DNA from 4 places in the Peribacillus sp. R9-11 genome. Region 3 is predicted to be linked to each of the others. Evidence: riboswitches for the same ligand, from Rfam matches in the RefSeq annotation. Region 3 holds a riboswitch; each other region holds the start of a gene.

The links. Region 3 has a riboswitch for S-adenosylmethionine ahead of RE409_RS06105 (methionine biosynthesis PLP-dependent protein). Riboswitches for the same ligand answer to the same signal wherever they lie in the genome.
Region 1: it holds a riboswitch for S-adenosylmethionine, as region 3 does, so the genes downstream of both, RE409_RS02460 (sugar ABC transporter substrate-binding protein) here and RE409_RS06105 (methionine biosynthesis PLP-dependent protein) in region 3, are expected to answer to the same signal.
Region 2: it holds a riboswitch for S-adenosylmethionine, as region 3 does, so the genes downstream of both, metK (methionine adenosyltransferase) here and RE409_RS06105 (methionine biosynthesis PLP-dependent protein) in region 3, are expected to answer to the same signal.
Region 4: it holds a riboswitch for S-adenosylmethionine, as region 3 does, so the genes downstream of both, RE409_RS25455 (methionine ABC transporter ATP-binding protein) here and RE409_RS06105 (methionine biosynthesis PLP-dependent protein) in region 3, are expected to answer to the same signal.

What each region holds. Positions count from the first base shown of each region.
Region 1 covers NZ_CP133763.1:505,871-514,106, forward strand. The annotation lists gene RE409_RS02455 (GTPase domain-containing protein) at 1-1,930, shown strand, start outside; SAM riboswitch class I at 2,027-2,132, shown strand; gene RE409_RS02460 (sugar ABC transporter substrate-binding protein) at 2,249-3,364, shown strand; gene RE409_RS02465 (sugar ABC transporter ATP-binding protein) at 3,430-4,932, shown strand; gene RE409_RS02470 (ABC transporter permease) at 4,934-5,941, shown strand; gene RE409_RS02475 (hydrolase) at 6,226-6,582, opposite strand; gene RE409_RS02480 (COG3014 family protein) at 6,776-7,504, shown strand; gene RE409_RS02485 (S1C family serine protease) at 7,738-8,236, shown strand, end outside.
Region 2 covers NZ_CP133763.1:5,000,038-5,008,273, forward strand. The annotation lists gene RE409_RS24205 (tRNA 5-(aminomethyl)-2-thiouridylate-methyltransferase MnmM) at 1-283, shown strand, start outside; gene RE409_RS24210 (hypothetical protein) at 667-1,062, shown strand; gene RE409_RS24215 (alpha/beta hydrolase) at 1,125-1,928, opposite strand; gene RE409_RS24220 (gamma carbonic anhydrase) at 2,141-2,659, shown strand; gene metK (methionine adenosyltransferase) at 2,888-4,081, opposite strand; SAM riboswitch class I at 4,245-4,408, opposite strand; gene pckA (phosphoenolpyruvate carboxykinase (ATP)) at 4,963-6,549, shown strand; gene RE409_RS24235 (nucleotide sugar dehydrogenase) at 7,088-8,236, opposite strand, start outside.
Region 3 covers NZ_CP133763.1:1,268,242-1,276,477, forward strand. The annotation lists gene RE409_RS06085 (ABC transporter ATP-binding protein) at 1-864, shown strand, start outside; gene RE409_RS06090 (ABC transporter ATP-binding protein) at 861-2,879, shown strand; gene RE409_RS06095 (type B 50S ribosomal protein L31) at 2,958-3,206, shown strand; gene metC (cystathionine beta-lyase) at 3,378-4,559, opposite strand; gene RE409_RS06105 (methionine biosynthesis PLP-dependent protein) at 4,556-5,668, opposite strand; SAM riboswitch class I at 5,754-5,867, opposite strand; gene fumC (class II fumarate hydratase) at 6,233-7,615, shown strand; gene RE409_RS06115 (hypothetical protein) at 7,725-7,967, shown strand; gene RE409_RS06120 (ABC transporter ATP-binding protein) at 8,059-8,236, opposite strand, start outside.
Region 4 covers NZ_CP133763.1:5,214,917-5,223,152, forward strand. The annotation lists gene sufU (Fe-S cluster assembly sulfur transfer protein SufU) at 1-123, opposite strand, end outside; gene RE409_RS25425 (cysteine desulfurase) at 113-1,342, opposite strand; gene sufD (Fe-S cluster assembly protein SufD) at 1,342-2,643, opposite strand; gene sufC (Fe-S cluster assembly ATPase SufC) at 2,659-3,444, opposite strand; gene RE409_RS25440 (YuzK family famiily protein) at 3,895-4,098, opposite strand; gene RE409_RS25445 (MetQ/NlpA family ABC transporter substrate-binding protein) at 4,199-5,032, opposite strand; gene RE409_RS25450 (methionine ABC transporter permease) at 5,048-5,716, opposite strand; gene RE409_RS25455 (methionine ABC transporter ATP-binding protein) at 5,709-6,743, opposite strand; SAM riboswitch class I at 6,924-7,036, opposite strand; gene RE409_RS25460 (O-acetylhomoserine aminocarboxypropyltransferase/cysteine synthase family protein) at 7,154-8,236, opposite strand, start outside.

The DNA.
Region 1 (8,236 bases), 760 kb from region 3:
ACACTTAATCAAAGATTTGAGTCCTGTTGTGCCGAGATTGTTGGAAAATTGGTTGAAAATCGCGGATGGAGAGCTTTCGTTATTTGCAGCGGCTTCCGTTCTGTCATGGAATGAAATTTTCCCTGATACAATTAATGCACTGGTTGTTCAGGATGCAGAAAGTCTGTTAGCAAAATCGCCTAAATTGGGAGGCGGATTGGAAGCGGGCGAAAAACTGTTCAATTCCATTATTCAGTGGGCTGAAGAGAATAACTTAACAGTTGGCAATAAACTGAAATGGATGGTAGACGGACTTAAGGATACCGAAAATTTCAATCTTCTTCTTGTCGGAAGCACAGGCAATGGCAAAACATCCTTTATTCAGTCGCTTGCTGGAGAGAGTATTGCTGCCGAGGACCATTCGTCCCTTGTCAGTGTCAAAGATGGAGATAATCTGGAAATCTATGAAATTACAGATACAGATCACAAAGTCGTTGGTGAGTTAACTGAATTGGATGAAACACGCCGTCAGCGCGGAACCATTGTCGACGTGACCCTTATTAGTGACTACCTAAAAAATAATCGCCTGCGTTTACTTGATACACCAGGGTTCAATGGGGAAAAAAGTGTAGACTCTGATTTCCAAGGGTATTTACAGGGCAGCGATGGATTGATGTTTGTTCTCGATGCACGAGCGCCTTTCACCGGTAGTGAACGAGATTTGTTATTGGAAATTCAAATGATGGCACCGAAACTTCCGATTCATTTCTTACTAAATAAGATGGATACGATTTACAGTGACCAAGTGGCAGTCCGGATGGAAGATGAAACATGGGATAAAGTGAATGCGTATTTCCCGAACGCAAAAGTATTTGCGTTCTCCAAACTTTATGACAGCAAACAGCAGTTACAGGACCTTTCATCCTTCCTTGATTCGAATTATCAAGCTGATAATTGGAAGGAAAGAAGATCTGAGAAGATTCTTGCATTCATTCGCAAAACGTTATCTTACCTGCTAGAAAAACGGGCAGCTAATGAGCGGAAATGCGAGCACTCAATTTCTTGGAATGAGCAGATGGAAGTCAAATTGAATGGAGCCGTCAATCAACTGGCAGATTTGGAAAAAGAAAAAAGTGAAAATATCATAAGGTCGTATCGTTCAATTAAAGAAGAAGTGAAAAAACAGCTTTCTTCAAGAATCCCTGAATTACTAAGAGAATGTTCTAAATCATTAACGGAAAGTAGCGATTTCAGCCAAGTTCATATACAGTTGAACGATGAAATGAATGAGCAGATTCAGGCATATATTTCAGACAAGATTATGCCGCAATATTACCGTTCTCTTCAAGACTGGATTGCTACATCTCAGTTGGAATTTACACAAATTCAACAGTTTATGGATGAGATGAGCACAGGGTTCAATGAATTGTACAAAGAAGAGCGAATTACACTTGCGGGAGACTTTAGAGTTTTGGATGATTGGCGCCGTGATGCGGATCGGATGACAAGCAGTATCCGCATTGAAGACGTTAATATTTTACTACGCCGGACCCCATCGCAATTGCTGCTTAAAGGGGCAGGGAAGTTGTTTGGAGCGATTCCGCAAAATAAAGCTAATATGTACAACCGGTATAAGAAGTACCTAGAAAGTGAAGACTACCAGGATGTTGCAGAGATGATCAGTGACCGTTTCCTTACACAATTCGGATTGTTTGAAAAATCTTTGGATAGAGATATCTCACTTTTCTATCGCAGTTCATTTGCCTTACTTCAAAAAACGATAGAACAAACACAGACTGAAATCAAAGATCATCAGGCAGCACTGGAGCATATGAGAGAAAATCCGGAAGTATACCGTGACCCGATTACTCTATTTGAAGTGAAACTACGTCAGTTAGAAAGACTTGAAAAGATCGAGAAAAAGCGTCTGGCTAAGCTACAAAGAAAATAAGTGTAATAAGAAACATTTTAAATATTCAAAAATCTATTGACTTTACGACTATATCCCTATAAAGTGGTAATTACGAAAAACGTAACACATTATATTCTCTTATCAAGAGTGGCGGAGGGACTGGCCCTAAGATGCCCAGCAACCGTTCCATTAGGAATTGGTGCTAAATCCTGCAAAACAGAAATGTTTTGACAGATAAGAGAGGGACAAGTCTGCAAATCAGCTGATTAAACCTCTCTATTCTAGAGAGGTTTTTATTTTGGGATTTACACCAACCTAATTGATAAGATTAATGAGTGAAAAGAAGGGGGAACTAAAATGAGGAAGTCAATTTTTAAAAGGGTTTTCGTTTCGGTCATAGCTTCGGCTTTGCTTTTAACGGGCTGCTCTTCAGGACAAAGTTCAACAGAATCAAAGAAGGATGAAAAAGTATCTTTTAAAAATGTTCCAGAACGATTTGCAAAAGGGGAAGGTGCCAAAATCAAAGTCATTCGTAAGATTGGCGGAGATGATCATACGGCTCAATATTTAGCTGGAGCGAAGGAAGAAGGAGAAGCATTAGGTTTTCAAGTGGATACGTATACAGCAAATGGCGATACGGCTAAATTCCATGATGCAATCGCCCAGGCTTTACAAGAAGATTATGACGGCTATATTATCTCCCATGGTGATGATGCAGCAACAGTGAATGACGTTCAAAAGTTGGTTGATGCAGGAAAGAGCGTTGTTACATTCGACTCTATTAGCGACTTATCTAAAATTGACGGTGTGACCTTAACTTCACAGGATGATGAAGCATTGGCAACTCTGGCTTTTGATAAATTGATAGAAGAACAAAAAGGTGAAGCAGCGATCGCATACCTTTGGGTAGATGGTTTCCCACCAATGGTGAGAAGAAATGCGGTGTATCAGGGAAAATTAAAAGAAAATCCTGGGATTAAAGAAGTCGAAAGATTCGGAGTAGCATCTGCAGATACTTCGGTTCAGACACAAAATGCGGTAGCCGCAATGTTGAATAAATATCCCAAAGGCAAACTAGATGCGATTTTCGCAACATGGGATGCATTCGCAATTGGAGCGGCTCGTGCGATTAAAGAAGCTGGCCGCGATGAAGTGAAGATATACGGAATCGACGTATCTAATGCTGATCTTCAAGAGATTCAAGCGAAAGGCAGCTCTTGGTCTTACACGGCAGCTGTCGATCCGAAATTGATTGGTGCAGTGAATATGAGGATTTTGGCAAAAAAATTAGCGGGTGAAGAAACACCGCAAACATATGACTTAGAAGCTTCACTTATTTCACAAGAGCAGATTCAAGCTTCAAAAGAAGCGGTCAACATGGCCAACTTGTCCGGTATTGTCGAAGGATGGGGAGTATCAACGGAATTTGAAGAAGAATGGATGAAAGTATTGAAAGATCATTATAAAAAGTAAAAAACAGAGTCATTAGACACTCTCTTTCTAGTGAAGAGAGTGTCTGTTTAATAGGGGGAATGGGCATGAGCACACAACTAGAAATGAAAAAGATATCGATTGGATTTCCGGGAGTAAAGGCGCTTAGTGAAGTTGATTTTTCAGTACAATCAGGGACAGCACATGCAGTGGTCGGCGCAAACGGAGCAGGGAAATCTACGCTAATGAAGGTCTTATCGGGCGCTCATGCCCATTATACAGGTGAAATTTTTCTGGATGGAAAGAAGCAGGATATCCGTTCACCGAAGGCTGCACAGGAACAAGGTATTCAAATTGTTTATCAGGAAGTAGATACGGCACTCATTCCTTATTTAACTGTTGGGGAAAATGTAATGTTGAATGATACGGTGCAAAACATGGGCAAAAAACAGATGGTCCATTGGAAAGAGTTGCATAGAAAAGCCACTTATATCCTGGCAGAGATGAAAATTGGTGTCTCTTCGAAAAAGCTGGTGAGAGATCTTACCTTGGCTGAAAAACAGATGGTTCTGATTGCAAGAGCAGTCTCGACGGAATGCAAATTCCTGATCCTCGACGAACCAACTGCTCCGTTAAGTTATACGGAGACGTCAGAACTATTTCGAATTGTAAATGAATTAAAGCAAAGAGGCGTTGGCATCATTTTTATTTCCCATCGTCTTCCAGAGATTTTTGAAATTTGTGAAGAAATTACGATTATGAGGAATGGGAAAAGTGTTGCATGTCGAGAAGTAGCGGATATTACCCAAAACGAAGTGGTCGAGGGAATGCTTGGGAAAACAATGGATGAACAGTTCCCTGTTGTAAATGCTGCGATTGGTGAAGTTGTTCTGGAAGTGAAGGGACTGTCAGATGCCGAAAAAGTTAAAAATGTTAGCCTTCATCTAAAAGCAGGAGAGATTGTTGGTTTGGCAGGATTGGTTGGAGCAGGGAAAACAGAGCTGTGTAAAACCCTATTCGGTCATACTGCTATCACAACAGGGGAAGTCGTGATGAATGGTAGAAAGCTTTCATTGAAAACACCGTATCATGCAGTAAAAAGTGGTCTAGCACTTGTACCGGAAGAACGCAGGAAAGAAGGCATTCTTGTTCAGGAATCAGTTGCAACGAACTTGACTGCAGCAAGTGTCGGAAAATTCAGCAAGATATTCAGCTTTGTAGATCGTAAGGCGGAAAAGAAAAAAGCGAAGGAAATTATTACGAGTCTTGGTATTAAAACCCCTTCAGAGGAAGCTAAGGTTGAAAACTTGTCAGGTGGTAATCAACAAAAGGTCGCTATCGGAAAGTGGCTGATTGCTGATGCAGATGTATACATATTTGATGAACCTACAAAAGGCGTCGATGTAGGGGCCAAGAAGGACATATTCGAATTGATTGCCCAACTTGCCAGAAATGGGAAGGCAATTATATATGCATCATCTGAGTTGTCTGAAATCATCGGTATTACTAATCGAACTTATGTGTTATATGGTGGAAAGACAGTCATCGAATTAGAGACAAGCAAAACCAATGAAGAAGAACTACTATTCTACTCAACAGGAGGCAAATAGGATGAGTACACCGATTCCTGTTCTCACACAGACAACAAAAGCGAAGAAAAAAGTAGACTTATTCGACTTTTTCTATAAATACGGCACAATCTTGACGATTATCATTTTGGTTGGGATATTTGCCGTTTCAAATCCATCTTTCATTCAAGCTAATAATCTAATTAACATTCTGCGTTCTATTTCAATCGTGACCATTATTGCGATTGGAATTACGATATCCTTAACTGTGGATGGTTTTGACCTATCCGTTGGTTCTGTAGCATCATTGGCTAATGCGATCGTCATTTCGATGTTTGTTTGGTTTTCGCAGGATACCCTGATTGCCATATTAGCTGCAATCGGTGCGTCGCTTGTAGTAGGAGCATTAAATTCATTCATGATTGTAAAATTGAGAATTCCTGACATGCTTATGACATTAGCGACCATGTTCATCATCCAAGGGATTGCTCTTACCTATACAAAAGGAGCAACGGTTTCACAAAATATGGTCATGCCTGATGGAACGTTCGCTGAAGGACTGATCAGCCCATTTTTCGCTAAGATTGGACAGGTCCCTTGGATTATTCTGATCATGGCAGTCATTGTGATAGCTACCCATATCTTTTTGACTTATACCAAGCACGGTGGTTATATGTACATTATTGGGGGAAATAAGGAAGCTGCCAGACTTTCTGGAATTTCGGTAAATAAATACAAAGTACTGGCCTATCTCCTTTCGGCTCTCTTTGCCGCAATCGGGGGAATTGTCCTTGCTTCCCGTGTCATGACATCCGAAATCAATTCCGGGTCTCCTTACTTAATGGATGCTGTTGCAGCAGCATTTATTGGTTCATCCGTTCTAGGAGCAGGGAAACCGAATGCCTTCGGAACCTTCATCGGTGCAGTCCTGATTGGAATCCTTCAAAACGGACTGATTATGATGTCTGTCCCATACTACGCGATGGACATCGTTAAAGGAACCGTACTTGCCCTAGCGCTAGCGGTTACCTATTATAAGCAAAAACACTAGACTTATGTGTGAATGACACCTTATTTTTCATCGTAAAGTAATCCGCAAAACGTTAAATATACCAGAATCGTTACCTATTGAATGCAACAGTTCTGGTATATTTTTATTTTGGATTATGCATTTCCAAAACTAATACCATCATAATTTTCTTCCTGTAAAACTCCAAACACTCTGATCGTGATGTACCCCATGTGTTAAATCACTTTCTTTCGAAGATGCTTTTTTCATCCTCGTTCTTTTAAAAAATAGAAACTTGATATTTCAGGTTCTGTTTAATTATTCTCCTATTTAAAGTTTTGGATTTCCTCGTTGCCTTTGAATTTGTTATCTGCCAATATGCCGATTTCTTCAATATGCTTTCGGGCTGTTTCATCGCCTAATTTATATATGATGGCGTACAGCTTTTTCATAGCTTCATCGTATTTATCATTTGCCCGGTCATGATGATAGAGAAGATAAGGTACATGAGAACGAGCGTATGACTCCAAGTCATCTGTTCGATGTTCCTCTAGGCATTGCTTTAATTCTGCTAGTTCTTCGACTGTAGCGTGTATAGTAAAGCTTGGATTTTCCTCAAGTTTTTTTCCTAGTACATCGCCGCTGACCAAATCCACATGATAGGTCTGTTTTTCCTGCATCATTTTTTCATCACCCTTTCAAGCGTTTATCTATGATGTACCACTATTTGTAAAAATATAATCATAAAAGTGAACATTCTCCATAATAAATCGATAGAGATAAAGATGTCAGATATTTCTTGTAAAATCGGGTAAGATAGATTTATAGAATAATATGGAAGTGTATGTGTATTCAGTAAAAGTGAGGAGTGACTTTTTGAAGAGATTACTCATATTTATTTTAATGATGGCATTAATTGTTTCAGGCTGTACAACCAGGAATTACGATTCCAACATGGAGCTAGGAAAAAGTCAGGTGGAAGAGGAAAATTATTTAGAGGCCCATGAGGCATTTGAATTAGCGTATAAAGAAGACCAAACAGGGGAGACGAAAGAGTTAATGGAACTTTGCGTCCTTTTGGCAGATGGAATGAAGAAATACGAGGAACAAGATTTTGAGGCGGCTCAAGTGTTTTTTGAAGAAGCTGCTGCATATAAGGCAAATTATGAGAAAGGTAAACTCATGGTACAAAAGGCAATTGGAATGTCCTCAGAAACTGGAGAAGCCAGTGCTGAGCCAGTTGAAGACACTGAGGCAGAGCAATCGAGGGATGAGTCTGAAAACCCAGTTACCGAGTCAGAAGAAGAGGATGAGCCAGTGGAGGCCCCCGCCACATCGAAGCTAGCTGATAAAGGAAATCACGAGAGTAACAAGGATTTAGATAAGACATTGACGAAAGCTCAGGCGGAAAATCTGGTGAAAGACTACGCTGACATGGAAAACTATCCTCAGCTTCAAATTCAATATGATCGTGAAGATGAAAAGGGAGATTACATATTCCAAGTGTTTGAAATGGCCAATGACAGTAAGGGAAGTGGGCATAAGGCTACTTGGGGTTGGTATGGCGTGAATAAGAAGACAAAAGAAGTCTATGAGCTTATGTAAGAAATAGAATGGATGAAAAAGGTGCCTTGTTATTTGAGGCATCTTTTTTCGTAATGGGGGGTAAGAAATCTCAGAGCTATTAACCAGTCAATATTGTTCTTTTTTCGGTCATATCTACATTAATTTTATCTTTTTTGTAAAAAGTTTGCCGTATTCTTTATTTCTTAAGAATTTTTTAATAATTACTGTTTATGATGGAGCCAAGTAAAGGACTTTCATAGGAGGGATAAAGGATGGAGAATTATAATGGGGATGAGCAAGTTCGGGTGAAAGCTGAACCGAAAAAGGGAAAGTCGCTTTGGTTAACTAGTCTTGTTTCTGGAACTGTTGCTTCTATAGTTACATCTTCTGTGTTTGTATTTGGCGGAGATTTTATAGATGCAGAGAAAAATACAGTGACCGAATCATCACAAACTGCAGGGGCAGAACAAACCGAGAGCGTGGAAAAGAATAAGAGTATAAATACAGAAAAGTTATCGACAAGCACAGATTCAAATGAAAGAGCAGATATGGTTGAATCAGCTTCAAAATCGATTGTAGGTGTCGTAAATTTACAAGAGATGCAAAATCAGAACCCATTCCAGCAGCAAAGCACGGAGAGCGAAACTGTTGAGAGCGGCACGGGGTCAGGAGTTATTTATAAAAAAGATAATGGTAAGGCCTATATCATCACGAATAATCATGTTATTGAAGGAGCTAAGGAAGTAGAAATTTCATTGTATGATGGACAAA
Region 2 (8,236 bases), 2.0 Mb from region 3:
TGGAGCTATTTTTAACCTGGGCTACCTTCCTGGTGGAGACAAATCAATAGTCACCCAAGCTAATACAACGATATCTGCAATTGAACAGCTTTTCGAAATGATGGCTCCCGAAGGTATCATCATCCTCGTCATCTATCACGGTCATCCAGAAGGTGCTACGGAACGGGACGCATTATTACACTATGTTCAGGATCTCCCTCAGCAAAAAGCCCATGTCCTGAAATATGACTTCATTAATCAAACCAATAATCCGCCATTCATAGTGGCAATTGAAAAGAGATAACCACAATTAACACCGTTCATTAAAACGGTGTTTTTCATATTCATCGAAAAAATCATTCCCATGTGTTATGAGTAAGCAATAGTACACATGTTACAGGGCAAGCCAGTGACTATTACCAAAAAATATGATTTTTTTCCTCTTTGTTAAAGCAAACTTCCTGATAAGAATGAACAAAAAAAGCAGTCATTACTAAATTCGCTCTAGATTACATTTACTTTGAACACCTTTCCCCTTAGATAAGTTGAGATATATTCATCCCCTTGTTAAAGGGATACTATTCTTATTGCAAACAAATCATCTTAAAATATTACCAAACAGAACTTTTTGAATTTTTAGTCTATAACTATTATAATGATTAAAAACAGATAAGTAGGTGCAGAAAAATGGAACATTTGTCGACTGCAATACTGACAGATATATTGACTGAAAAAATCAAACGAGACACAAGTGAGGAATATGGAGAATTTGTCAGCTCCCTTAACTCATTAACAGAGAAACAAACAACGGTAGAAGACCTGAAACAGTTTGAAAATCATTTTGATAAATTCCTGCCTCAACTCGATTTAGTGATTTCCACTCAAGGAAATGAAGAGATCATGAATATGAAGGCGACCCTCTTAGACCTATTCGCGAATGACTTAAGCTTCAAATCAATTTACCTTTTGTCTGCTGCCTTATCCAATAAAAAAGAGCTTACACACTTGAACCAATTTATGTATCCGGTTACTTATTGGGCACCCGTCATTAAGTCGAACGAATTACTTACAAACGCTGGATAAAACAAAAAAGCTGCTGATAATCGCTTCAGCAGCTTTTTATATTTATCCAGCAGTATGTACCTTCAAACAACATACCCTAATATTTTTAAACGATTTTCAACAAAACTCAATGCGTATTGGAATACGTCATCCCGCTCTGGTTCGTTGAAGATTTCGTGATACAGTTTTGGCCATTCTTTGTATTGTTTTTCACTAGCCAAGTTATAATTAAACCACTCACGAACCGCCTTTTTATTCACGATTCGGTCATCTCCGCCTTGCATCAACAAAAGAGGCACATCCTGAAATTCAGGAATCTCTTCAAATGCATCCTTCATAGCCTGTGCAAGCTCACGATACCAGCGAATCGAAACCTTTGTAATGTATAATGTATCATTTTTATCTGATTCACGGACTTCAGAACTTCTCGTAGCCATTTCAGGAGTTAAGCCGGAATCGACTCTGAACTTAGGCATCACGAGGTTCAAACCATGCGAAATGGCTGTTAAGAACTTGCGGGGCTTCGTCACGAGGCCCAGACATGGTGAAGATAAAATCACCCCTGCAATATCCCACTCTTCTTCCTGAAGTAAGCGTATTGAAATCAAACCACCCATGCTGTGTCCAAGCAAAAAGACTGGCAGCGAATATTCGAAGGCATCTTCTATCCAGCTTTTTACTTCGTCTAAATATTCGTCAAAGGAATCGATATGTCCCCGGTAGGCGCGAGTTGTCATCCCCTGCCCAGGAAGGTCGCCCATGACAACATGATATCCGGCTGAAAGCCACATTTGTGTTACCCACTTATATCGGCCGTGATGCTCCATTGCCCCATGAATGATGACAATGACGCCTTTTGCGTCTCCTTCTGTCTCCCATTTCCACATTCGAAATCCCCCTTTCACTTTTCTCTTGTTGTATACGATCAATGATAGCTGAAAAATAATATATATAAATTATAACCATATTCATGATTTTCGACAAAAAGGAAGTCTAACAAGTTCTACATTTTTATTATAAATAGCCAAGTCTATTTACATACGGTATATTAAAATAATACATAAAAACATCTACTTCGGAAAGGAAATGATTAAAAATGATTATTTATCCATTTAAAGGTAAAGAACCTGAAATCTCTGAAAGCGCTTATATTGCTGAAAATGCAGTCGTGACAGGTGATGTGAAAATCGGCGACGAAACGTCAATCTGGTTTAATACCGTTATACGTGGCGACGTAGCCCCTACAATAATCGGTAATAAAGTAAGTGTACAAGATAACAGCGTTCTTCACCAAAGTCCAAATAATCCATTAATTATTGAGGACGAAGTAACCATCGGCCATCAGGTTATTTTACATAGCTGCAAAGTTCGTAAAGGAGCTCTAATCGGCATGGGGTCGATTGTACTTGATGCAGCAGAGATCGGGGAAGGAGCTTTTATCGGTGCTGGAAGTCTTGTTCCCCAAGGCAAAGTCATACCACCAAACACATTGGCATTCGGCCGTCCAGCTAAAGTCGTACGCGAAATTAACGATGAAGATCGCAAGGATATGGAACGTATCGTCCGAGAATATGCTGAAAAAGGACAATACTATAAACATGCAGAACGCATTAAATAATTCATGTAAACTCACGAGTAAACTTGCATAACTCACGAGTAAAAACTAAAACTCACGAGTAAAACTAAAATTCACGAGTAAAAAACTACATAATTCACGAGTAAAAAAAACTAAATGGCTGGTTTAAATAGGATTTCTTGAATTATTCCCTTAGTCGACAAATTTAATCCATTTCACAATTGAAAAAGGTGCCTCGCTAGTTGCGAGGCACCTTTTACTTTTATTTGATTACGCTTGTGCTTTTAAAATTTCAGCTTTATCTGTGCGTTCCCAAGGAAGATCAACATCTGTACGGCCAAAGTGTCCGTAAGCAGCTGTTTGTTTGTAGATTGGGCGACGAAGATCAAGCATTTTGATGATACCAGCTGGACGCAGGTCGAAGTTAGCGCGTACTAGATCAACTAGTACTTCTTCGCTTACTGTTCCTGTTCCGAATGTATCAATCGAGATTGATACAGGCTCTGCCACACCAATTGCGTATGCCAATTGTACTTCCGCTTTGTCAGCAAGGCCAGCAGCTACGATGTTTTTCGCAACGTAACGAGCAGCGTATGCCGCAGAACGGTCAACTTTTGTAGCATCTTTACCGGAGAATGCACCGCCACCGTGACGAGCGTATCCGCCGTACGTATCAACGATGATTTTACGTCCAGTAAGACCAGCATCCCCTTGAGGTCCGCCAATTACAAAACGGCCAGTTGGGTTAATGAAGTACTTAGTCCCAGCATCGATTAATTCAGCTGGTACAACTGCTTTAATCACATGTTCTTTTAAGTCAGCTTGAATTTGCTCAAGAGTTACTTCTGGATCATGTTGTGTTGAAATAACAATTGTGTCAACTCTTACAGGTTGATTATTTTCATCATACTCCACGGTTACCTGTGTTTTACCATCAGGACGTAAGTAAGCAAGCGTTTCATCTTTACGAACTTGAGACAAGCGGAATGAAAGTTTATGAGCTAATGAAATCGGAAGTGGCATAAGCTCTTCTGTTTCATTGCAAGCAAAACCGAACATAAGCCCTTGGTCCCCTGCACCGATTGCATCGATTTCTTCATCTGACATATTTCCTTCACGAGCTTCCAACGCTTTGTCTACGCCAGCTGCGATATCAGCAGATTGCTCATCAATAGAACTCAATACGGCACAAGTTTCAGCATCGAAACCGTATTTCGCACGTGTGTAACCAATTCCTGCAATCGTATCACGAACGATACGTGGAATATCCACATAAGCGGACGTTGTAATTTCACCAGCAACAAGTACAAGACCTGTTGTTACACTTGTTTCACACGCAACACGTGCATTTGCATCCTTAGCAAGGATAGCATCTAAAATGGAATCTGAAATCTGATCACAAATCTTGTCCGGATGGCCCTCTGTAACAGATTCAGAAGTAAATAGACGTTTCTTTGACATCATATTTCCTCCTCGGAAGTTAGTATGTTGTAGGCAAAAGCCTGATTTTTTTACGGAACTCGTTTTCCCTTATTAGCTTCAACTATAGACACAGAATTACTAAAAAACACAAAAACCTTCCCTGGCAAATGAGGAAAGGTTTAAAATTCTGTCATCTATCCTTTCACTCTTATCGTTCAAGGGTTTTTTACCTTGCTCAGGTTAGCACCATCACCACTATTCCTTGAAGAACTATCGCTTTATTTTCGGCGATTGATCTTGGAGTCAAGTTCAATATGGCAGGTTGCTGGGTTTCAAAGGGCCTGTCCCTCCACCAACTCGGGATAAGAGAATCCGTACAATTTAAGATATTATCGTATTTGGTCGGAATCTGTCAATGCTTTTCGAAAAAGAACATTTTTCCCCATCACAGCTTTCACGATAAAAAATGTGCTAATCCTCTGTCATTATTGGATTTTCGATGTAGAAAACAAACGAAAATGTAGAAAATTACCATAGATAAAAGAACTTGAAAAATCTGACTTCGAACCGCATAATAACTTTTTAGGATTTTGCCTTTTGATGTAATAGCAAGTTGTTCTTTTCTTAATTTCTTCCTATTAATTAAAAGAATAAAACCTTTTTTATATTCCTGAAACGAGACCCATTCGATCAAGATTCTAATCTTGATAATGGGCTTTCTTCCTAATTACACCACCCAGTTCAGATTCCTCCATTCAAGTATATGCAGGAACCCGAACTCGGTTCATAACGCATTTTAAAAAATGATTAAGGAAACCATATAAAAAATATCACAAAAAAAAATAAATAGTATAGACTATTTAAGTGAATGTGTTATACTAATTGTAATATAAAAACTTAAAACAAAGGAAGGTACCTCATATATGAATTCTGTAGATGTTTCTAATGAGTTACACCAATTATTGGCAGGAAATAATGTACAAACTCAACTTTCAGTTCCCCAATTGGTTGAAAAAGTATTAAGCAGAAACGAAGGCGTTCTGACATCAACTGGCGCAGTAAAAGCTGAAACAGGCAAATATACTGGCCGTTCACCTAAAGATAAATATATCGTAGACGAAGCTTCTGTGAAAGACAAAGTAGATTGGGGTTCCGTAAACCAACCAATCTCTGAAGAAGTATTCAATAAACTATATAATAAAGTAGTTGACTACCTAAAAGCAAAAGAAGAGATCTTTGTTTTCAAAGGTTTTGCTGGCGCGGACGAAACATCACGTCTTCCTATCCAAGTTGTAAATGAATATGCTTGGCATAATCTTTTCGCTCACACTTTGTTCATCCGTCCAAATGAAGAAGAACTAAGAGGTCACGAATCAGAATTCACGATTCTTTCTGCACCTAATTTCAAAGCAGATCCAGAAGTGGACGGAACTCAATCCGAAACATTCATCATCGTTTCATTTGAACGCCGTACTATCTTAATCGGTGGAACGGAATATGCAGGTGAAATGAAAAAATCGATCTTCTCAATCATGAACTACCTACTTCCAGAGGCTGGAATCCTTCCAATGCATTGCTCTGCTAACGTAGGACGTGAAGGAGATGTCGCTTTATTCTTCGGACTGTCTGGTACTGGTAAAACAACTTTATCTGCAGACACTAATCGCAAACTGATTGGTGATGACGAGCACGGCTGGTCTTCTAACGGTGTATTCAACATCGAAGGCGGCTGCTATGCAAAAACAATTAACCTTTCACGTGAAAAAGAACCGCAAATTTTCGATGCCATCCGTTTCGGTGCCGTATTGGAAAACGTAGTTGTTGATCCGGAAACACGTGAAGCAAACTACGATGATAGTTCATTAACAGAAAACACTCGTGCTGCATACCAAATGCAAGCGATTGATAACATCGTGAACCCAAGTATCGCAGGACACCCAAATACAATCATTTTCTTAACTGCTGATGCTTCAGGCGTACTGCCTCCAATCAGCAAACTTTCTAAAGAACAAGCAATGTTCCATTTCCTAAGTGGGTACACAAGTAAATTGGCTGGTACTGAAAGAGGCGTAACTTCACCAGAAGCTACATTCTCAACATGCTTCGGTTCACCATTCTTACCTCTTCCTGCTACACGCTATGCTGAAATGCTTGGAGATAAAATTGACGAGCATAGCGCAAAAGTATACCTTGTCAACACTGGATGGACTGGCGGTGCATACGGAACTGGTAGCCGTATGAAACTTGCTTACACTCGTGCAATGGTACAAGCAGCACTTGAAGGCGAATTAGCAAACATCGAGACTATCAAAGACGATATCTTCGGTTTGGATATTCCACTTCATGTTCCTGGTGTTCCTGACGAAGTGCTTCAACCAATCAAGACTTGGGCAGATCCTGCTGCATATAAACAAACAGCAACAGCTCTTGCTGCTCAATTCCGTGCAAACTTTAAAAAATTCGGAAACGTTCCAAGTGAAATTGAAGAACTTGGCGGTCCGACTGCTTAATCTTAATAAATAGAAAACAAAAGGACCAAGCGAAACTTGCTTGGTCCTTTCTTTATAAACTGACTAATCTAAACGATAAATCGGCCATCACGATCTTACTCCTGTAAAAGCCACATTAACCTGAAGCGCCAGTATTTTTGAATTAAAAACAGCCAAGAGGCTGTCTCCTATGTTCCAGCTGGTGTCTTATCCCCTTTGTTTCACAAAAGCCCAGACAAAGGTCTCCTGAGCCAAATCCTCTACAGCCTTGTTTGCCAATATAATAAACTAGAAAGTTCATCATACTTTTTTCATACGTATGATTCCACTCCCTCTTGGTCCGCCACCTATAAATAGGGAGAAGGTGGCGCCAAGCCAACCAATTCTGCTCTTCCCATGTCCCATAGGAAGTCATATTTACAGAACATATAATAATTATCCGATCCCTATTATTATTTCAAATGATTTTTTTAACATGTTGCACAACTATAAAGGGTGCTGACTGAGTCAACACCCTTTATATCCCTATCATATCCGGCCTTGCAGAATCAGTTGTTTATTAGATAATCATTTTTTTCCTTACTTCTTTCAAATGTTCTGTTTTATATTCGAATACATTGCCTAAGTTGGCAATTTGGATGTTATGTTTATTAGCATCAATGCAATTCCGAGTATCCAAAATCATTTTATGAGCCATCTTGTTCGATAGTTTATCATAATCCATTTCTTTAAATTCATTATGATCGGTTAAGACAAGAATCAGGTCGGCATCTTTTACAGCGTCTTCGACAGAAACGACTGGCATTTTCCCAGATTGGACATGTGGGTCATGCAAGGATACTTCCACATGATCCATGCTCATTAGTATATTTACAACATCAATGGCCGGGCTTTCACGGATATCATCTACATTTCCTTTGTAGGCAAGTCCAAAAACCGCTACCTTTGGTTTACGGATCCCCTCAAGTAACATCCTGACACAATTGACGATATAATACGGCATCGAAACGTTCGTGTCGCGGGCTAATTTGATGATTCTAGCTGTCTCAGGAGCTTTAGCGACAATGAAATAAGGATCGACCGCGAGACAATGTCCACCTACCCCTGGTCCTGGTTGATGAATATTTACACGTGGATGCTTATTTGCCATTGATATGACATCTAATACATTGATATCCAATTCGAAGCAAACTTTAGCCAACTCATTCGCAAGAGCAATATTAACATCACGGAAGGTATTTTCCATCAGCTTGGACATTTCAGCCGTTTTCGCATCCGTACGAATGATTTCCCCTTTAACAAAAGTTTCATAGACAAGACTTCCTTTATAGGAGCAGGCTTCTGTGATGCCGCCGACTATTCGGTTATTATGAACCAATTCTTCTAGAATTCTCCCTGGCAAGACACGTTCCGGACAATGTACGAGAAAGATGTCTTTCCCGATCGTTAGCCCTGTCATCTCAATCAATGGCTTGATATGATCATCCATGCTCCTTGGTGCAATCGTCGACTCGATAATGATGACATTTCCCTTCTGAACAAAAGGAAGAATCCTTGAAGTTGCCTGCATAACATAGGTAAGATCACAGGATTGGTGTTGATCTTCATTGTTTGGAGTTGGGACCGCAATGATGAAAACATCCGCAGACTCCGGATTCAAGGTAGCACGAAATCGTTTAGCATCTAGCACTTCATCTAACACTTCTTC
Region 3 (8,236 bases):
GAACTAATTAACGTCATGCAAAGGGGAAATGCTTCGCTTGACCGTGTTCAAGATACTCTTTCTTATGAAGCGGATGTGAAAAATTCATTGAAGCCGGAGAGGATTTCTAATCCGGAAGATATTAAGTTTGATCAAGTTTCTTTTACGTATCCATCTTCAACAGTTGTTAATCTCTCCAATATTTCCGTTCAACTTGAGCGTGGGCAGACCCTGGGAATCGTAGGAAAAACAGGAAGTGGAAAAACGACATTCGTGAAGCAGTTACTACGGGAATATCCATTAGGAAACGGGGAGATTGCTTTTTCAGATATGCCGTTAGAGAGACTGGAGCTTGAAGATATTCGTAAATGGATCGGGTACGTTCCGCAGGATCATTTTTTATTCTCAAAGTCTGTGAGAGACAATATCTTATTCGGTAAATTGGATGCAACGGAAGATGAACTGGCTGAAGCTATCCGGCTTGCGGATTTTGAGAAGGATTTAACGATGCTGCCTAAGCGTCTTGAGACACTTGTCGGTGAAAAGGGGGTCGCTCTTTCAGGTGGGCAGAAGCAACGGATTTCGATTGCAAGGGCCCTGATTAAAAATCCGGAAATCCTTATATTGGATGATTCCTTATCAGCCGTCGATGCAAAGACAGAAACGACAATCATTGAAAATATCCAAAATGAACGGTCGGGGAAAACGACCATCATCACAACACATCGCTTATCAGCCGTTCAGCATGCCGATCGAATTATCGTGTTGGACAGCGGAGAGATTATCCAAGAAGGAACTCACGAAGATTTACTGAAGCAAAATGGCTGGTATAGGGAGCAATATGAGCGACAACAAGTTGACGCAGAAACGGAGGTGAGAGCATGAAGGTCGTAAAGAAACTCTATCAATACGCTGCTCTTTATAAAAAATTGATTATTGGTGCCCTAATCATGCTAGCGCTTTCCGTTGCCGCTGACTTAACGGGTCCATTCATCGCTAAAAAAATCATTGATTCTCACATACTTGGTATCGAATCTTCTTGGTATGAAACGGAAAAAGGGAAAGATGCTGTCGAGTACGGTGATAATTGGTATAAACGGGCAGACTATTTTACTGAAGATGAGAAGAAAGGAAAAGAAGTCCATGTATTGCAGGTTAACAATCAATTCGTCTTCGTCAATAAAGCTGTTGCCATCGATGGCGATAGAACCTTAGAAAACCAAACATTAATAATTGAGAAAAACGGAAAAGAGCAAATAGTATCAGTAGAGAAATTAACAAGTCAGGAATTAATGGAGTTTTACCAACCAGAAATTCCGCGAATTATAAAGCTTGTAGCTTTTTACTTTGGTCTTGTTATCATTTCTTCTGTTTTTCAATATGGGCAGAGTTTTTATTTACAGAAAGCTGCGAATCGAATTATTCAGAAGATGAGAAATGATATTTTTACTCATATTTCCCGATTGCCCATTCGTTATTTCGATAATATGCCCGCTGGGAAAGTTGTTGCTAGGGTTACTAATGACACTGAGGCGATTCGAGAGTTATATGTGACGGTGCTCGCCAACTTCTTTTCAAGCACGATTAATATTATCGGCGTTCTCATTGCTTTGTATATTTTGGATGCGCGTGCAGGGCTCATGGGCCTTTTACTTATTCCCATTATCGTTATCTGGACGAAGGTATATCGCAAATTCGCCTCGAAATATAATCACATTATTCGGGAACGAGTCAGTGATATTAACGGGATGATCAATGAATCCATTCAAGGAATGAACATCATTCAGGCATTCGGACGTGAAAAGGAGACAAAACATTCTTTCGAAAAATTGAACCGGGAGCATTACTCGTATCAAAATAAAATGCTCAATTTAAATTCATTAACGGGAGGAAACTTGATTGGTGTCATTAAGGTTATGGCGCTAATAGCATTTGTCTGGTATTTCGGCGGGATGTCGCTTACAGCAAGTTCAGCTATTTCTTTAGGGTTAATGTATGCAATTGTTGATTTGATCAGTCGTCTGCTTCATCCGCTTCACGGGATTGTCAATCAGTTTGCTAACCTAGAACAAGCTCTTGTTGCAGGGGAGAGGGCATTCAGTTTATTGGATGAGCAGGGATTAGAAGTCAGTGATGAAAACATTTCCCGATATAAAGGAAACGTGCAATTCGAAAATGTCTCATTCGGCTATAAAGAAAATGAATATGTGTTAAAAAACATTTCATTTTCTGCGCAACAAGGTGAGACAGTAGCTTTAGTTGGTCATACTGGTTCGGGAAAGAGTTCAATAATGAATTTGTTGTTCCGTTTCTATGATAGTAGTGAAGGACAAATCAAGATTGATGGAAGGGATATTTTAGATATTCCTCATCAAACACTTAGAGAGCATATGGGAATTGTCCTTCAGGATCCATATTTATTTACTGGAACCATAGCTTCCAATATCAGCCTTAATCATAAAGATATCACAAGGGAAATGGTTGAAAAGTCATTAAAAGATGTAGGCGGGGACAAAGTGCTGAAGCATCTGCCTCTAGGGCTAGATGAGCCGGTTATTGAAAAAGGCGGGACATTGTCTTCAGGACAGCGGCAGCTAATCTCTTTTGCACGCGCGCTCGCATTTAATCCGGCGATTTTGATTTTGGATGAAGCCACTGCAAGCATCGATACAGAAACAGAGGCCATTATCCAGGAAGGAATGGAAGTACTAAAGAAAGGAAGAACGACCTTTATCATTGCACATAGGCTTTCCACGATTAAAAATGCCGATCAAATTCTTGTACTGGATAAAGGACAGATTTCTGAGCAGGGGACACATGAAGAATTAATGGAGTTGAAAGGAAAGTACTATCAAATGTATGAACTGCAGGCTGGGTCGCATAAGGGAATGGCTGGATAAAACCTAGTGGAATAATGAAGGGAGAAATTAAGAATAATTTTTCAGAAAATGAGGGATACTTACGAAGAGGTGATAATAATGAAACAAGGAATTCATCCTGATTATCAGCAAGTAGTATTTATGGATACTAACAGTGGTTATAAATTTATTACAGGCTCTACGAAAAAATCTAACGAAACAATTAAGTGGGAAGACGGTCAAACTTATCCTTTATTAAAAATAGAGATTAGTTCAGATACGCATCCTTTTTATACCGGCAAGCAGAAATTTGCTGAAAAAGGCGGACGTGTGGATCGCTTCCTAGAAAAATATAATATGAAGAAATGATGTTAAGGCTATCGAGAAATCGATGGCCTTTATTTTTATTTTGGGAGATGAAAGAACTCGTGGGTAAATTAAGGTTTATAATTTTTTTAGTAATAACGTAGTGAATGCCTCATTTAAAATCCTAATAATAGAAAAAAGGGTTGCTCTAGGCACCCTTTTTTTCTATATATTTTATTTAACTGGAATAGCATGCGCTTTTGCACTTTTTACAAGAGCAGCGTCAAAGTCTTTAATTAAATCATCTGGATTCTCAAGGCCGACAGAGAGGCGAAGCAGGCTGTTGGTGATGCCTCGTTTTTCCCTTTCATCAGCAGGCATGGCAGCATGGGACATTTTTGCCGGGTAGGATAATATCGATTCCACTGCTCCAAGACTAACCGCAAAAACAGGAAGTTCGACAGTATTCACAAATGAGCGGAAAATTCCCTCGCTTTCTAGTTCAAATGATAAAACTGCACCTGCACCAAGGGCCTGTCCTTCCTGGATTGCATGCTGTGGATGATCAGTAAGCCCAGGGTAATACACCTTTTTCACTAATGGCTGCTGTTTTAAGTAGTCTGCAATTTTTTCTGCTCCTTTTTGAGAGTGTTCCATTCGTACAGACAAGGTTTTCAGACCTCTCATAACAAGCCAGGCATCCTGGACACCAAGTACCGCACCAAAGGAGTTTTGAAGGGACCCGAGTCTTTCAGCCAATTCAGGATCTTTTACGACAGCAAGCCCAGCTACGACATCACTGTGTCCGGATAAAAACTTCGTCGCACTATGAAGGACAACATCCGCCCCTAAGTTCAGCGGTTTTTGCAGAGCTGGTGTCAAGAATGTATTGTCGACAAAACTCAATGCCCCGACTTTTTTTGCGATATCACAAACGGCTTTAATATCAGTCACCTTAAGCAATGGATTTGAAGGTGTTTCAATGTATATCGCTCTCGTATTAGGTTGAACGGCCGCTTTAACGCTTTCGAGGTCCGTCATATCAACGAAAGTATGCTCGATGTTGAAGCGGGTCAACACGCTTGTAACCATCCGGAACGTACCGCCATACACATCTTCTGAGATGACGATATGGTCGCCAGCAGAAAGCAGAAGGAATGCTGTTGAAATGGCCGCCATACCTGAAGAAAAGGCAAAGCCGCGAGTACCATCTTCAAGCTCGGCAATGATATCTTCAAGTGCTTCCCGTGTTGGATTTCCGCTCCTGCTGTAATCGTACTTGCCGAATGTATCGATATCAGTTTGATGGAAAGTGGAAGCGTGCTGAATAGGGACGCTCACACCGCCTGTTGTCGGATCGAATTTATGCTGGTTATGAAGTAATTTGGTTTCAAAACTGAAATCATGATTAGTCATCGTAGTGCCTCCCTTTTTACATGTGCAAATGCTTGTTGCAGGTCTTGAATTAAATCGTCGCTGTCCTCGATGCCAACCGAGAAGCGTAGAAGTCGATTACAAACCCCATTAGCAGTTCTAACTTCAAGAGGGATATCGGCATGTGTTTGTGTAGCAGGATAGGTGATGAAGCTTTCAACGCCTCCAAGACTTTCTGCAAATGAAATTAATGAAAGTGATTGTAAAAATGGATTGACCGCTGCTTCGTCAATTATCCGGAAAGAAATCATACCACCTCTGCCGGGATACAGGACGTCCGTTACACATTCATGTTCTGATAAATAATCTACAAGGATTTTGGCGTTCTTTTCATGACGTTCCATCCGCAGTGCCAGGGTTTTCATTCCGCGCATTAACAGCCATGAATCAAATGGACTCAACACCGCTCCTGTTCCATTATGATGGAAGGCAATCGAATCACATAATTCTGCACCTTTAGCCACGATTAGTCCAGCAAGAACATCATTATGACCACCGAGATACTTCGTTGCGCTATGGATTACAATATCGGCTCCAAGCAGGATAGGCTGCTGCAGAAGCGGCGTATAAAAAGTGTTGTCAACAATCAACAGTAAATTAAATTGTTTGGCAAGTGCGGCAACAGCGCTAATATCTGTTTGCTGCATAAGAGGGTTAGTGGGAGTTTCGATAAAGATGGCTTTTGTTTGAGGAGTAATAGCTTTTTCGATATCCTCTAAACAACAAGTGTTTACATAGTCACACTGTAAGCCCCATTTTTTAAAACCTTGTTCTAGCAAACGATATGTACCACCATATAGATCTTCGCTGACTATCCATGCATCACCTGATTTAAATAAGGCTAGTATGGTAGAAATGGCCGCCATTCCTGAACTGCAAGCATATCCTTGGTCACCTCTTTCAAGGTTGGCGATGGATTGTTCCAAAAGTTGACGTGTTGGATTACCTGTCCTTGTGTAATCGAATCCAGTTGATTGGCCAATTCCTTCGTGGCGGAAAGCTGTCGAAAAGTAAACCGGCGGATTGACTGTTCCTGTCGCCGTTTCACTGCGATTACCTAGTTGAGCAAGATATGTTTCTGTTTTATACATAGTTTTCACTGCTCCTTTGTGTTTTATAAAATAAAAAAAAGTCTTCTTTAAGAAGAAGACTTGGTTAAGTATGGACGAGTCATTCTTCTTATCTTCCAAGTTCACAAACTTGTGGAATTAGCACCTTTTCATTGGTTTGAAACAAATGAAGGTTGCTGAGGTGTCATCGGGCCATTCCCTATACCTCTCTCGATAAGAGTTTAGATTATTCAATTTCTTTTGAATTTACTATATATATAAAGTGCTGTCAAGAACATTCTGGGAAAATATTGCTCGATAATTCTTTATTGGTTAATTAGGACTAGCGTTGTCAAAACATGATTGGTCCAATGAAAAACCCCTAAATATTGTGAAAAACGCGATGGTATAAGGTGTTGAGATACTTTAAGAGACTTTGTTTAATTAAATGGATTTTCTGAAATATAGGGAAGGTTTTGTTCTGTTTCTTTGCTTTAAAATAATAAAGTTTGTACAATGTATAGAGAGAAGAATTAATAATATGTCATTATTCATTTCATATACATAAGGTTTTCGGTGGATAGTGCAAACATAGGAGGAGAACACATGGAATACAGAATCGAACGAGATACGATGGGTGAAGTGAAAGTTCCTGCTGATAAGTATTGGGGAGCACAAACCGAGAGAAGCCGTAACAACTTCAAAATTGGTAATGAAAAAATGCCGATTGAATTAGTCCGTGCGTTTGCATATGTAAAGCAAGCGGCAGCTAAAGTGAACTATGACCTTGGTGATCTTTCTGAAGTGAAAAAGAATGCCATCGTTAAAATTTGTGGCGAAATTCTAGAAGGTACACTTGATGAACATTTCCCTCTTGTGGTCTGGCAAACAGGCAGTGGCACGCAAAGTAATATGAATGTGAATGAAGTGGTCGCTAACAAAGGGAATGAATGGTTAAAAGAAAACGGTGAGTCCGAAACCCTTCACCCAAATGATGATGTCAACAAGGCGCAAAGCTCTAATGACACATTCCCAACGGCTATGCATATTGCAGCCTATATGGAAGTTGCTGAAAAATTAGTACCGGCTATTAAAGTACTTCGTGATACTTTTGCAGCAAAAGAAAAAGAATTCTGGGATCTTGTGAAAATTGGACGTACACATCTTCAAGATGCAACACCACTAACTTTAGGCCAAGAAATCTCTGGTTGGAAAGCGATGCTTGATAAAGACTTAGTGATGATTGAAGAAAGCAGTCAAAAACTATTGAATCTAGCACTAGGCGGTACAGCTGTAGGTACTGGGATCAATACGAAAAAAGAGTTTCCAGGACTTTCTGCAAAACAAATAGCGGCGGATACAGGACATTCTTTCGTAACATCGGATAATAAGTTCCATGCATTAACAAGTCATAACGAAATTGTTTACGCTCATGGCGCATTAAAAGCATTAGCAGCGGACTTAATGAAAATTGCGAACGATGTTAGATGGCTGGCAAGCGGCCCAAGAAGCGGAATCGGTGAAATCGCTATTCCTGAAAACGAGCCAGGCAGCTCTATCATGCCAGGTAAAGTAAATCCTACACAAAGTGAAGCGTTGACAATGATTGCGACACAAATTGTTGGTAACGATGCAACAATCGGCTTTGCAGCAAGCCAAGGTAACTTCGAATTGAACGTATTCAAACCAGTTATCATTTATAACTTCCTACAAACTGTTAAATTATTGACAGAAGGCATTCACTCTTTCAACAATAATTGTGCAGTAGGCATCACAGCGAATGAAGATAAAATCAAAGAAAATGTTGACCGTTCTCTTATGCTAGTAACAGCATTGAACCCACATATCGGTTATGAAAAAGCAGCTAAAATTGCCAAAACTGCATTCAAAGACAACTCTACATTAAAAGAAGCAGCGTTGAAATTGGAATTCTTGACTGATGATGAATTTAAAGCATGGGTAGATCCTGCTAACATGGTTAATAAATAATTGCCTATGATCACCCTCCCGCTGTTTTTAGGGAGGGTGTTTTAAGGTGTTAAAATAATAGAATAAACAAATATTGAGTATATAAGTTTCTAGAACAGGAGGGAATACAATGGCTTTATGCCCGCTTTGCAACGGCCTCAGAAAAATTCATGTGAATTGCCCGGAATGTGGCAGTGATCTTGATGATAAAGGGAAATTCATGGATTATGCTGATTCATACAGTGCATACATGGATATAGATACGCTTAAGCAAAACGATGGATACCCGCAATCGCTCCAAAAAGGTCAATGTCCACACATCATGAACTGCTCTAAATGTGGACATGATGAAGTGGTACTTGTGCAGGAATAGATTTTATAGATATAGTAGAGTTCAAGACCTTAGCTGAAATATACGCACAAAGACCCATTCATATGAACGGGTCTTTGTTTTGATATGAAATTTAATTAGAAAGTAACTTCAAGCCATACTCCATTTGTGATTCTCCTTCAGCAAAAATGCGCTGCTCGGACCCTTTATCAAAAAAGTGGGCTTTATTCATGTCGAGAGCAAGTTCAATATTATCGCCTGCTTGGATGATGTTTTTTGCATCGATGCGCGCGACGAAGTCCTGGCCAGCG
Region 4 (8,236 bases), 1.8 Mb from region 3:
GCAAGTTGGATTATTCATATCGATTGTCATGCTACCATCTTCTAGCATACCCTTATTACGTGGTTTCTTATAATGATCCATAATGACTTGACGGTAAAGTGTATCTAAGTTATCAAAAGACATTACTGAAATACTCCTTCGTTTTAACAAGCCCGGACACAAGCTTATCAATATCTTCTTCCGTGTTGTAGAGATAGAAACTTGCTCTTGCTGTCGATGATACGTCAAGCCATTTCATTAATGGCTGTGCGCAGTGATGACCGGCACGGACAGCAATTCCATCTGCATCAAGAACGGTAGCGACGTCATGTGGATGAACGTCATTAATATTAAAGGTTATTACACCCGCACGCTTTTCTGCATCTTTAGGACCGTAAATAGTCAGTCCTTCAACTGCAGACATTTTCTCCATTGCATAAGCTGCAAGTTTATGTTCATGCCGTTCAATATTATCCAAGCCGATTTCTTCTAAGAAATCAATTGCAGCCCCAAGGCCAACGGCGCCGGCAATGATTGGGGTACCACCTTCGAATTTCCACGGGAGTTCTTTCCATGTAGACTCATACAAACCTACAAAATCAATCATCTCTCCGCCAAATTCAATCGGCTCCATTTTTTCAAGAAGTTCTTTTTTACCATATAAAACGCCGATACCTGTTGGACCGACCATTTTATGACCTGAGAAGGCAAAGAAATCACAATCCAAATCACGAACATCCACTTTTAGATGCGGAGTGCTTTGTGCCCCATCCACAACCATGACAGCATGGTGTTCATGGGCAATTTTTGCGATTTCCTTCACAGGGTTGATAACACCAAGCACATTGGAAACCTGCATAATGGAAACGATTTTCGTTGCATCTGTAATTGTAGCCCTCACATCATCAAGGGAAATCGTTCCATCCTCTTGAAGCGGAATATATTTCAGTACAGCACCTTTTTCTTTAGCCAACTGCTGCCACGGAATAATATTACTGTGATGCTCCATGTAAGAGATAACAATTTCGTCGCCCTCTTTTACATTTGCTCCACCGTAACTTCTTGCTACAGTATTTAAAGAAGTTGTTGTTCCTCTTGTAAAAATGATTTCTTCTGTAGAAGAAGCATTAATGAATTTACGCACCTTTTCACGTGCACCTTCATACGCATCCGTAGCTTTTGTTCCAAGTGTATGCACCCCGCGGTGAACATTCGAGTTGTATCCGCGGTAATATTGCTCAATCGCTTCAATCACTGCAGCCGGTTTTTGAGAGGTTGCAGCACTATCTAAATAAACTAATGGCTGACCATTGACTTCTTGATCTAATATCGGAAAAAGCTTACGAATTTCGTATGGGTTCATTACTGTACTTTCCTTTCAATGACCGCTACTAATTGTTTTTTAACTCCTTCAATTGGAAGCTGGTTAACAACAGGGGCCAAGAATCCGTGAATGACAAGTCTTTCTGCTTCTTTTTTAGTAATACCACGACTCATTAAATAATAAAGTTGAAGCGGGTCAACACGTCCGACAGAAGCTGCATGCCCAGCCGTTACATCATCTTCATCAATTAAAAGGATTGGATTGGCGTCTCCGCGTGCTTTTTCACTTAACATCAGTACGCGTGACTCTTGTTCAGCATTGGCCTTTGTAGCACCATACTCAATTTTCCCAATTCCATTAAAAATGGAGGATGCGCCGTCTTTCATAACACCGTGCTTAAGGATATAGCCCTCAGAGCGTTTGCCATAATGAATAATGGCTGTCGTAAAGTTTTGTTTTTGTTCCCCGCGGCCGACTACAACGGTTTTAGTATCACCGTGAGAGCCATCGCCCATTAGATATGTTGTGTTATCTGAAATCGTATTTCCATCGTTCATTAGGCCAAGTGCCCACTCAATACGAGCGTCACGTGCTGCAACTCCACGGCGGTTAACATATGTCGTAAAACCTTTCGAAAGGGTATCAACAGCTCCATATTCCACTTTGGCATTCGCATTTGCAAATACTTCAGTTACGATATTAGCAATACCTTCGTTAGACTCAAGGCTTGAGAAGTAGTTCTCTACATATGTTACAGAGCTATTATCTTCTGCCACGATTAAAACGTGGTTGAAAAGTGTAGTTTCAGGGTTATCCAACAAAAATACTGCTTGAATTGGATCTTTGATCTCTACATTTTTTGGAACATAAAGGAATGCACCACCGTTAACTAATGCAGCATGTAATGCTGTTAAACGGTGCTCATCTATTTTAACTCCGTCCTTCATGAAATATTTTTGTACGAGCTCAGCATGGTCACGAGCCGCTGTAAAAATATCCGTGAAAATAACGCCTTGTTCTTTTATTTTTGCTGACAAATTAATATGTGCCGGCGTATTATTGCGTTGAATGTATAAGTTTTCATTTCCTTCAATGATGGATTTAATTTCTTCCGGAAGCTCATCTAAAGAGGCAAAAGTTTCACTTTCAACTGTATGAGTCTTGAAAGAAGTAAAATTCCATTTATCGATTTTTGTTTTATCCGGCTTTGGCATTGGGAGCTTTTCTAATTCAGAAAACGCTTGAATTCGAAGCTCAGATAGCCAAGCTGGCTCATTATTTTTAGTTGAATAAGAGCTTATGTCCTCTTGTTCAAACGGTAATTTCGTTTCTGTAGTCATTGCAAATCCTCCTACTTACGCTTCTTCGCCAACAGTTTCGTCTTCAATGCCCAATTCTTGTTTGATCCAATCATAACCTTCTGCTTCTAAACGTGCAGCTAGTTCAGGCCCGCCTGATTTTACAACACGGCCTTGCATCATTACATGTACGTAATCAGGAGTGATGTAATTTAATAGACGTTGGTAGTGAGTGATGATTAAACATCCAAAGTCTTCTCCGCGCATTTCGTTGATTCCTTTTGAAACGACTTTAAGAGCATCGATATCTAGCCCAGAGTCAATTTCATCTAAAATAGCGATTTTTGGCTGAATCATCATTAATTGAAGAATCTCGTTACGTTTTTTCTCTCCGCCTGAGAATCCTTCATTTAAATAACGTTGCGCCATATCTTCATCCATTTCAAGGAATGCCATTTTTTCGTCCATTTTACGGATGAATTTCATCAATGAAATTTCATCGCCTTCTTCACGACGTGCATTGATAGAAGAACGTAAGAAGTCAGCATTTGTAACACCACTGATTTCGCTTGGATATTGCATAGCAAGGAAAAGACCAACACGAGCGCGCTCGTCAACTTCCATTTCCAATACGTCTTCACCATCGAATGTGATGCTGCCGCTTGTTACTTCATATTTAGGGTGACCCATAATTGCTGAAGATAAAGTGGATTTACCAGTTCCATTTGGTCCCATGATTGCATGGATTTCTCCGCCTTTTACTTCAAGGTTAACCCCTTTTAAAATCTCTTTACCCTCAATTGATACGTGAAGATCTTTAACCGTTAATGTAGAAGCTGACATAATAATACCTCCGTGAACTAATTCCTATTTTATTACCAGAAAGTAAAAACTACTTTCTTTACTATTTATTTTTCATAAAAGCATTCTCACTTTATTCTCATTCCAATTTTATAACAAATCCAATTTGGAATCAACTAATATAGATAGGGGTTTCCACTTCTTTCATGATGAAAACCTGTCCTATTGTTACAAACCCTACTGTTATAGGCTATTTACAGCAAATAGAGCCTTATTTTAGCTTTTCTTATTTAAAACTTATTATTCAACAAACCTTCGTTCTTATTAATATATGTCTAAAAAATCTTAATTGGAAGGTACATATTACCTTTGTTAAAGAAAAAAAGGTCTGCTAGGTGCTATGTAAGTTAATCTAATAAGGAAACCCTTATTTTCTAGACCACTTATCATTTTACCTCTACAGACCGATCTTTTAAAGACTCTTTTATATGCTTAACCGTGAATTTTACGTTGTAGGTCAATGACCATTTTGTTGCACTTTTCATGTTCCTTATCTCGTTCTTTCTCAACCTCGATACGGAGGTCTAAATTTCTGCTGTACTCATTATAGCCAATCCCATGTGATAACTGCATCGCTTTTTCCATTTCGCTTGTTACATTTAAATCTAAAGTATTGATAGTGAACCATCCTTTCAAATTTGTGAATTACTTTATTACTCTATTAATTCTATACCCTGTGTTTTCATCTTTAAACAAAAAACGACCTGAAGATTTCCAGGTCGTTCTTTACCATAAATTATTTAGTTGGTACGACTGCACCTTTGTATTCCTTTAGAATAAAATCTTGAATTTCTTTAGAATGTAATACTTCTACTAGCGTTTTGATTTCTTCTTTATTTTCATCACCTTTGTTAACAGCAATAACGTTCACATATGGTGATTCAGAGTCTTCAATAGCAATTGAATCTTTAAGCGGATTCAATCCAGCGTCAATCGCATAGTTAGAGTTGATTAGAACGGCATCCCCTTCGCCACTCTCATAAATTTTCGGAAGTAAAGCTGCTTCATAATTAGCATCAAATTTAAGTTTTTTCTTATTTTCAACAATGTCTTTTGTTGTAGCTGTCGTTTTATCGATGCCTTCTTTTAATGTAATCAGGCCATTTTTTTCTAATAGAGATAACGCACGTCCGTGGTCAGCAACAGAGCTGCTCATAATAATTGTTGCGCCTTCCGGAAGTTTATCAATGCTTTTATATTTTTTTGAATATAGAGCAATCGGCTCGATATGAATTCCACCAGCATTAACGAAGTCATATCCATTTTCTTTAATTTGCCCCTCTAAATATGGAATGTGTTGAAAGTAGTTAGCATCCAATTCTTTATCGTTTAAAGCCTTATTCGGTAAAACATAATCTTGGAACCGTTTAATTTCCAACTCAATTCCTTTTTCTTCAAGAAGAGGTTTAGCTTTTTCAAGAATCTCAGCATGCGGAACATTGGATGCACCTACAACTAATTTTTTCGTTTCCTTTTCTGTATCGCTGCCGCTGTTGTCCTTATCGGTTCCACAAGCAGCAAGAGCAATCGATAAAACAAGTACTAATGCAAATCCTAAAAACTTTTTCATCCTATTCATCTCCCTTTATCTTTTGTCTAATTTAGATGTAATCACATCTCCAATAATTTGAATAATGAAGACGATAATTAGTATAACAATCGTCGCTACAAGTGTAACGTCATTGTGAGTCCTTTGATAGCCGTCTAGATAGGCCAGATTACCAAGCCCGCCTGCACCGATAACCCCTGCCATTGCGGTATACCCAACCAATGCAATCGATGTTACCGTAATCCCTGAAATTAATGCTGGCATCGATTCTGGAAGAAGTACCTTCCAAATGATCGTGCTCGTTTTCGCTCCCATTGATTTAGCCGCTTCAATTACACCTTTATCGATTTCACGGAGGCCGATTTCAACCATACGTGCATAAAATGGTGCCGCCCCGATAATAAGGGCTGGTAAAGCAGCATCCTCACCGATCATAGAACCGACAAGCAATTTTGTGAAAGGTATGAGCAACACAATTAAAATAAGGAATGGAATGGAACGGAAAATATTAACGATAGCACTCATGGTCGTGTTAATTACCCGATTTTCCCACAAGTTACCTTTCCCTGTTAAAAACAGGACTAGCCCTAATAGTATGCCTATAAAAAAGGTTGCTAGTACTGAGATACTAGTCATATAAAGTGTTTCTTTTGTTGCTTCAATAATGTCTTCCCAATATACATTCGGTAATAATTCTTCAAGCATGAGTAATCACCTCCACGCCTACATGCTGTGCTTTAATGAATTCGATTGCGCGGAGCATTTCATCCTCATTGCCATCAAGGTGGATAAATAACGTTCCATATGAACCACTTCTAGTTTGAGATATTTTTCCTTGAACGATATTGACATCCAACTCAAAGTTACGTACCAGCCTAGTAATTAACGGACTCTCTGCATGATCTCCTACGAACGTCAATTGAATTACTTTTCCTGCTGGATAGCGTTCCAGCAAGTGTTCCATTGTTTCTTTTGTTTCTTCAGGCTCTGTTACCTGTTGAACGAAACGCTTCGTCATTTGTTCTTTCGGATTCTTGAAGACTTCCAGGACAGGTCCTTGTTCAACTACTTGACCACTTTCCATTACTGCAACGCGGTGACAAATTTTACGGATGACGTGCATTTCATGTGTAATCAAAACAATCGTTAGACCAAGACGCTTATTGATGTCCACAAGCAATTCAAGTATTGAATCGGTTGTCTGCGGGTCTAAAGCAGACGTCGCTTCATCGCACAGTAGCACCTTAGGATTGTTAGCAAGAGCCCTAGCAATCCCGACCCTTTGTTTTTGCCCTCCGCTTAATTGCGAAGGATATGCCTTTTCTCTTCCTTCAAGCCCAACTAACTTAATTAATTCATTCACACGCTTGATACGCTCATTTTTCGAAACCCCTGCAATTTCTAGAGGAAACGATATATTCTCCTGAACGGTTCTAGACCATAATAAATTAAAATGTTGAAAGATCATGCTGATTTCTTGTCGAGCTTTACGTAGCTTAGCACCTTTGATTTTGGAAATTTCTTTATCAGCCACCACAACGGATCCTTCTGTTGGTGTTTCCAATCCATTAAGCATCCTGATCAAAGTACTTTTCCCTGCTCCGCTGTAGCCAATAATACCGAAAATCTCGCCTTTATTTATTTCAACATTAACATTATTTACAGCCTTAATCGTGTCACTGCTTCCTTTTCCTGTTCGGAATAGCTTACTAACTTTTGTCAATGTAATCATTAATACTCACCTCTTTTATCCAATAAAACCTATGAACTTAGTTGATTTATCTTCATTATCAGCCTGTAAATATGATTTAAAACCGTTTTTCAATATTGCTATACATGTAAAGGTTTTCCCAAACTAAATAGAAAAAACCTTTCTGCATGAGCAGAAAGGCAGGTGAAAAAGCAGGCCTTTCTCTCATCTTCCAAAGCGATTAAACTTTGTGTGAATTGGCACCTTTCCAAGGAAATTTCCTTGTCGGTTGCCGGGTTTCATCGGGCACATCCCTCCACCTCTCTTGATAAGAGCTAATATATAGAATATTTGTACATCATTAAGTTCTTTAGTATGGAGAAATTTTATCATAGATAAAAAAGGAGCGCAATGTATAATATTTCTAGGAAAGAATGAACAGGTCTTTTTTATTAAACAGTTTTAGAAGTTAAGGAGACAATATTCGTCGCTTTTTCAATTGCCTGCTCTAAATCTTCTATTAAATCCTCTACGTTTTCAATACCAATCGATATGCGCACTTGATCAGCACTTACACCCGCTTTTGCTAAACCTACATCATTCAATTGTTGATGGGTCGTACTAGCAGGGTGGATAATTAAACTTTTAGCATCCCCTACGTTGGCTACATGCGACCATAACTCTACCGAATTGATAAGTTTTGCTCCAGCTTCGCGTCCACCTTGAATTCCAAAAGTCACAACAGATCCTGCTCCCTTAGGCAAATATTTATCCGCCAGCGCTTTATCAGGGTGACTTCCATTACTAGGGTGCGAAACCCAGTTCACAGCAGGATGATTTTCCAAATATTGAATAACAGACTTAGTATTCGAAAGATGCTCTTTCATTCTCACATGCAACGTTTCTAGCCCCAGCGTAAACTGGAACGCGCTTTGAGCACTTAACGTCGGCCCTAAATCACGAAGTAATTGCACACGAGCTTTTGTGATAAAGGCAGCAGGGCCGACTGCTTCAGAGTATACAATCCCATCGTAGCTTGGATCCGGTTCCGTAAAGCCAGGGTAGTTTGGTGAGTTCCAGTCGAATTTGCCCCCATCCACGATGATGCCTCCTAAGGTGGTTCCATTTCCCAAGAGCCATTTTGTAGCAGAGTGGATGACAATATCCGCTCCAAAATCAATTGGCCGGCAAAGGTATGGGGTAGCAAAGGTATTATCGATAATGAGTGGTATGCCCGCATTGTGAGCAATGTCCGCTACAGCCTCAATATCAAGAATCCTTAGACTTGGATTTCCAATTGTTTCCGCAAATATAGCCTTCGTTCTAGGCGTGATGGCTTTTTTGAAATTTTCAGGGTCATCAGGAGAGACGAACTTCACTTTTATCCCATATTTAGGAAGAGTATTTTCAAAAAGATTATACGTACCGCCATATAATGTAGAAGCGGACACTATTTCATCTCCTGCACCAGCAATATTTAGGATTGACAGTGTAATGGCAGCCATCCCACTTGCGGTTGCCAGTCCGCCGATACC